One region of the Bradyrhizobium sp. AZCC 1693 genome, then DNA from elsewhere that is predicted to be linked to it. Evidence: predicted binding sites of a transcription regulator. Region 1 holds the regulator's gene; the other holds the start of a gene.
The links. Region 1 encodes LexA, which represses DNA repair genes until DNA is damaged. Its sites were predicted from a motif close to TGTTCNNNNTGTGTTCNG; they were not measured.
Positions count from the first base shown of each region.

Region 2: a site for LexA is predicted at 1,608-1,625, ahead of V1293_RS18090 (DUF3072 domain-containing protein). Genes of this name have one in related genera too.

Region 1 is NZ_JAZHSD010000001.1:1,330,450-1,333,774, forward strand. Features, by position in the region: gene V1293_RS06610 (molybdopterin molybdotransferase MoeA) at 1-994, shown strand, start outside; gene lexA (transcriptional repressor LexA) at 1,207-1,908, shown strand; gene V1293_RS06620 (hypothetical protein) at 2,135-2,551, shown strand; gene V1293_RS06625 (hypothetical protein) at 2,694-2,873, shown strand; gene V1293_RS06630 (ComEC/Rec2 family competence protein) at 2,881-3,325, opposite strand, start outside.
Region 2 is NZ_JAZHSD010000001.1:3,799,110-3,802,434, forward strand. Features, by position in the region: gene V1293_RS18075 (hypothetical protein) at 1-668, opposite strand, end outside; gene V1293_RS18080 (hypothetical protein) at 794-1,021, opposite strand; gene V1293_RS18085 (hypothetical protein) at 1,169-1,432, opposite strand; gene V1293_RS18090 (DUF3072 domain-containing protein) at 1,676-1,855, shown strand; gene V1293_RS18095 (CopG family transcriptional regulator) at 1,954-2,373, shown strand; gene V1293_RS18100 (extracellular catalytic domain type 1 short-chain-length polyhydroxyalkanoate depolymerase) at 2,379-3,325, shown strand, end outside.

The sequences.
Region 1 (3,325 bases):
CGGCGAGGTCGCGGCCGGCCGCCCGTTCGAGCGCAAGGTCGGCCGAGGCGAAGCGGTGCGGATCTTCACCGGCGGCGTGATCCCTGATGGCGCCGATGCCGTCATCATCCAGGAAGACACCGGCGTCGACGGCGATCATATCACCATCACGGACGCCGCCGTTTCTGGCCGGCATATCCGGCCCGCCGGCGTCGATTTCAGTGAAGGCGACGTCTTGCTCAAGCGAGGGCGCCGGCTCGCCGACCGCGATTTGTCGCTCGCCGCCGGCATGAACTATCCGGAGCTAGCGGTGCACCGCCGCCCAAAGGTCGCCGTGCTTGCGACCGGCGACGAGCTGGTGATGCCGGGGTCGACCCCGGGCCCGGGCCAGATCGTCTATTCGAACGGCTACGGAATCCGTGCGCTGGCGCGCGCCGAGGGCGCCGAGGTCCTCGATCTCGGGATCGCCGCCGACACGGTCGCCGCCACCGCGCAAGGCATCCGCCGCGCCCGCGAGCTTGAAGCAGATATCCTGATCACCATGGGCGGGGCCTCGGTCGGCGACCATGACCTGGTCAAGCGGTCGCTGGAGGCCGAGGGCACGGCGATGGCGTTCTGGCGCATAGCGATGCGGCCGGGCAAGCCGATGATGCATGGCAGGCTGGGTGCAATGCGGGTGATCGGCCTGCCCGGCAATCCCGTCTCCTCCTATGTCTGCGGCTTCCTGTTTCTGGTGCCGTTGATTCGTGCATTATCGGGCCGCGACACCGTCCATCATCCGCGCGAAGGCGCCGAACTGGGGCGCGATCTCGCCGCCAACGACCAGCGCGAGGACTATCTTCGGGCCCGCCTAGAAGCGCGCGAAGACGGCACCCTGATCGCGGTTCCGGTGAACCACCAGGACTCATCGCTATTGGGGAATCTCGCTGCGGCACGGGCACTTGTGATACGTCCGCCGTTCGCGCCGGCTGCGGCAAAGGGTTCGCGTTGCGAGCTGCTCCGGCTGCCGGAATGACGCCCTGAACGGCACGTTTAAGGGTGTCTTCAGCCGAAGCCGCAATGCGTTCACTTGAAATTAAGTGGTTGCGGAACACATATCGAACATATAGTGTCCGTTCATGATTTGTTTCGACTGCTAGTGTCCATGGTTGGGAGTTTTGACGACTCCCGCGATGGACCCTGGAGATTCGGGACCGAAAGACGACGCCAACCGGGGGATTGCTCGCGATGCTTACGCGCAAACAGTATGAACTTCTGCGTTTCATCAATGAACGGTTGAAGGAAGCCGGCGTACCGCCCTCCTTCGACGAGATGAAGGACGCGCTCGACCTGCGCTCGAAATCCGGAATCCACCGTCTCATTACGGCACTGGAGGAGCGCGGCTTCATCCGCCGCCTGCCCAACCGCGCCCGCGCCATCGAAGTCATCAAGCTGCCGGAGCTGGCTGCCGCCGGCAACGGCCGCCGCGGCTTCACGCCGAGCGTCATCGAAGGCACGCTCGGCAAGCGCACGGTGAGCGCGCCGGCCACCGAGGACGACGGCAACCGCCCGGTCGCCGTGCCCGTGATGGGCCGGATCGCCGCCGGTACGCCGATCGAGGCGCTGCAGACCCGCAGCCACACCATCAGCGTGCCGCCCGATATGCTCGGCTCCGGCGAGCATTACGCGCTCGAAGTGCGCGGCGATTCCATGGTGGATGCCGGCATTCTCGACGGCGACATGGCGCTGATCCAGCGCAACGAGACCGCCGACACCGGCGACATCGTGGTGGCGCTGATCGACGAGGAGGAAGCCACCCTGAAGCGCTTCCGCCGCCGCGGCGCCTCGATTGCGCTGGAGCCCGCCAACACCGCCTATGAAGTGCGCATCCTGCCGCCGAACCGGGTCCGGATTCAGGGCAAGCTGATCGGGCTGTACCGAAAATATTGAACCGTCGGGTTGCAGACACGACCGCGACAACAGCCCCGGCCTTCGGCCGGGGTTTTTTGCGGCATGCCGGGAACCAAACTGTGTTAGCGCGTTTGTGATTTAGACGCAGCGCGCCGGTCGCAGAAATGCCCAGAAGCAAGAAAACGCTCTGCGCCAAGTCAGCTCTGATAGAGGCCTGTGCCTCCTTCCAGACACGGGGCGCTATCTCAAACGAGGGAGCCATCCGATGTGTGACTATAGCCTGCACGCTGTGGCGACGCGGCCTGCCAAGGTCGGCGAGACGCTGATCACCACGACATTCCGCGGTACGTCCACCCGCGGCTTCGCGTCGGAACGCGAGCCCGCAGTAGCGGTCTGCATGCTTCCCGGCACCGAACTGGCGTTCGCCGAAGACGTCAAATACGACAACCGGTGGATCTGGACGCGGACCACCGACTGGCGGGTCGGCAAGTTCAACCAGATCGAACCGGAAGTATCCGACCGTCATCATGACGCGATCGAATTTCCGGACGGAAGCCATGTGCTGGTGACGCAGCTTTGCGAAGGCCAGCGCGCAACCGTGCTGCAATTGCCGGTAACCGAGGGCGAACGTGCGCCGAAGGTGACGGAAGCGCCACCGGCCGAATCCATCGTGACCGGATAGAATACGATCCACATGCGATCCGCCGGTTCAGGCCGGCGGATCGCGGTGATATGGTTTTTTGAGAAACTCGGCACCGGGGCGGTCGGTGGTCAACAAAGTCACATGGCAAAGAGCCGGACGCGTCACGGAGCCCGGACGGTACATGTTCCGGTACGGCTGGCTCACCATCACGGCTGAAGATCTCGCGATCTGGCAGCAATTCCCCGAGGCGTCGTTCACGCTGGTCAACCTCCCGTCGTCTCCCGACGCGCCGGAGGAATTCCACCTCGGCGCGTTCGAAATACCAGCCAGTCGCTCAAGTCCCTCGGTCGACGAGCACTGAAGGTCGTCTACTCCTCCGCCTGAAGGTCTGCCTCGGCCGGCGTGGCGTCGACCGCGCGAGGCGGCACAACACGCGGCGCAAGAACGGTGGCGTCTGCCTCGCGCTCCTCGGCTGCGGCCGGCGACCACGGACGGTCAATGCCCCTCGGTTTGGCCGCTTCGACGACAAACCCCTCTCGGCTGCGTTGCAACGCCATTGCGCCCTGCCGCCGCAGCCGGTCGGCATCGATGACCGAAGCCGCGCATGACGCGGGTGCCTGCCGTAGCGTCACAATGAGCGCCGCGCGCTCGCAATCGTCCGACAGCGCCTCGGGCCTGAGCGCCTGCGCGACCAGGCCGCCAGCGGATTGCATCACGCAGCCAAGGTCGTCGCATGAGACGCCTGCGGTGAGCGACGCATCGGCCGCCGTACGCGCGTCCGCATCCGCCGCCAGCCACTCCTTCAGCAGGAAG
Region 2 (3,325 bases), 2.5 Mb from region 1:
GCTAGCGCAGACTTCGCTGCAACCGAGGTATCTTCCCAAGGTTTGGTTTTCGACGGCTGGGTTTTCGCAGAACGGTCAGACGCAACGATGACATAAGCGGTCGACGGGTTGTTTTCGATCTTGTTCAAGCGTTCCTTAATGCCTGCCATCTCGTCCAAGAGTACTCGTTGAGAGTCGGTAGCCTGTTCTTGAAGATGCACCACTCCCCTTGCATGCGTGACCGGGTTATCAACCTTGTATCCATCTGCGAGTACTGCCTCCACTGCGCTCTTGAGCCGCGCAGTTGCATTCTTGAGGTCAATGGGGCGTTCAAGTGAAAACTCGATTGACCGATACGCGCTGATATCAAACGGTATCTTCTGTCCGACCTTGTGCATGTGGATGATTGGCTTCTGCGCCATGTGGCGAATGCCTATTTCATAGAACGCATTTGCGTTAAGCGTAGTGATGTCCGCGATGACTAAATCGTCATTGAGAAGATGCGTAATAACCTGAGTGTCGATAAGGCCAGGCTGAGGGAGTTTGTCCGCCCGATATATAACAAACTCGTCTTCCAAAGCTGGCGTTATGATCCCTTCCAAAACCCACTCTGCGTGAGTGCGATCCGAACTGGTTTCGTCTCCGATTGGCCCAACGACAAAGCAATCTTTCTTTTTGCCTTCGGACATACCAGCCTCCCCTGCTAAACCACAACCTAGAAGAATTCATTCAGATCCTCAACACCTCGGACAATTAGATATTGCGGCCGTTCTCACAAACGTTCCTACTCCTCCGAGAAATCTAACCTTCCTGCTCACGGCACGTTATCGCTCCTGCCACCACCAACCCCATACGGCTTGTTGAGAAAGTAACTCCGGTTGCCCAGCGCCGCTTCGGCGTACTGGTCGATCGCAACGATGATCGCCTGCACATGCGCGTGGCACCAGCCTTCCCGCGTTGCCTGGATGCGAACCTCCGCCAGGGCTTTTATCCATGGCGGGTTATCCGCGTTGTGGTCGTACCATCTGAGCGGTGCTGACATCGCTGGCCCCTGTTGATGAAGTCTTCCAGCTCCGCCCGCTTGCGCGAGAGCAGGAGCTGAGCCCGCGCGTTGTCGAGGCCGGATTGATCGAGCCGGCGCGCAAGCTGGTCCAGTTCGCCAATCCGCCGGCGCAGGGCTTGAATCACCTCATCGCTCACGGCGGCCTCGAGCCTTTTCCATTCCGATGGAATCGGAACGGGGCTCTGGATTTTTGATTGGACGCGTTTGCTTGACGCGAACCGGTCCCCACCGCGGATCAGGTCCGCGGCTGGCTTTCGCCGGAAAACGCGCTGGCGCCCCGCTCGCGGATTTTCTGCCGGCCGCGCGGACATCCAGCTTCAGCCGCTCGTCGACATTGAGCAGCCGCTCTTCGCCGCCGAGCCGGTTCCGCTCGCCGATCAGGCCGAGCATGACGACCCGCATGGACATCAGGTGAACCGCGGCCTCCGAGCAGTCCTCATCCCGGTTGACCCGTTTGCGGATATTATCCTCCGAGCTCAGCATCTCCGCCCGCAAGAACCTGATTTTTCTGCGAATTTCGTTCAATTTGTTGTCCATGGGCCACCTCGTCAGGGTTGAACCCTATAAGAACAAATAAAGAACAAATTTCAAGTTAAGAGTCGGCTCCCAAGCAAAGATTCTTTGGAGCCCCCGATGACCCGCCTCCCCGACCAGGTCGATGCGCCGATGACGCCGTGCCAACTGGCGACGCTCCGCACCCTCAGCGCCGAGGCGTATCAGCCGAAACTGTTCGAGAAGGATTTGACGGCAAGGGAAGCCGAGCGGCGGATCGCGGCGCTGAAGGCGGAGATCGAGTTGGCGAATTCGTTTTGAACGGTCGGTTGTTGCTTCAACAAGGCAAGCAAGCCCTTGAAAGCATATCGGGGACATCCATATACCATCCATGCAGATGGTATATGGAGGATGCAACTATGGAAACTAATGTCCGGGAACTTCGGTCCAAGCCGCCTGAAACAGAGAAAATCACGATCAATCTGGGTTATGTGGACCTTGGTCACGTCGATCTAATGGTTCAGGAAGGGTTCTACTCGAACCGTACCGATTTCATCCGCACGGCGATCCGGAACCAACTCGAACGTCATGCCGACGTCGTCAAGCAGTCAACGGCCCGCAAAAGTCTGGACCTCGGACTGCGAAACTACAGCCGCGAGGATCTCGAAGCCGTGCGGCGAGCCGGTGAGATGCTGCACATCAATGTTCTGGGCCTTGCCAGCATCGCCCAAGACGTCACGCCTGAGCTTGCTCGCGCCACCATTGCCTCAGTCTCCGTGCTGGGCGCATTGCATGCCAGTCCGGCGGTGAAGGCCGCCCTCGCCGACAGGACACGGTGAAGGCGATGCTGAACCAAAACATAATTCGGGAGGCGACACGCCTCACGCGCGCAGGCCAACTCGTTGAGGCCACCGCGCTCCTTCAGCGCATGCTTCGCGGCGAGAGTGCAGACGCGCCATCGCGTACCGGCGGTCGCATCGCTCTTGCAGGACGCGAACCGCTAATCATTGACGCGAAGGCCAATGTTATTGAGGAGACGGATAGTCATCCGCAATCAACGCCAACCACCTCCGCACCATCGCGCATGCTCGGGGCGTTGCTGGATCGCAAGAAGGCGCGCTCTGAAATCGGACTGCGAGGTGTGATGAAGCGCGCCCCGCTCTCCACACCGGACATCGTGCCGGAGGGCGCCCGTTTCATTGAAAGGACGTACAACAGTCCCGCGGGAAGCCGTGCCTACAGGCTCTTCATCCCGAGCCGCTATCAAGAGCGACCGCTTCCCTTGGTCGTCATGCTTCACGGCTGTACTCAGTCGCCGGATGATTTCGCCGCCGGCACGAGGATGAACTTTCTCGCGGAGGAACAAAATTGCTTCGTGGTCTATCCTGCTCAGCCCAGCCAGGCAAACCAGGCGAAATGCTGGAACTGGTTTCGCACAGCCGACCAGCAGCGAGGCAGAGGTGAACCCTCGCTTATCGCGGGCATCACGCGCCAAATCATGGATGACTATTTGGTTGATCGAAAGCGCATTTACGTTGGCGGGCTGTCGGCCGGAGCGGCCGCCGCTTCTATCATGGGAGCAACATACAACGATCTGTACGCGGCAATCGGTATACATTCTGGCCTTGCGTGCGGGGTTGCCACGGACCTTCCCTCTGCGCTTGTCGCGATGCGACAAGGCGGGTCCGATCCCAAGGCAGCCTTAGGTGACCGGCCACCTGTCCCAACCATTGTTTTCCACGGCGACCGCGACACGACCGTGCATCCAAACAACGGCGATCAAATTCTTGA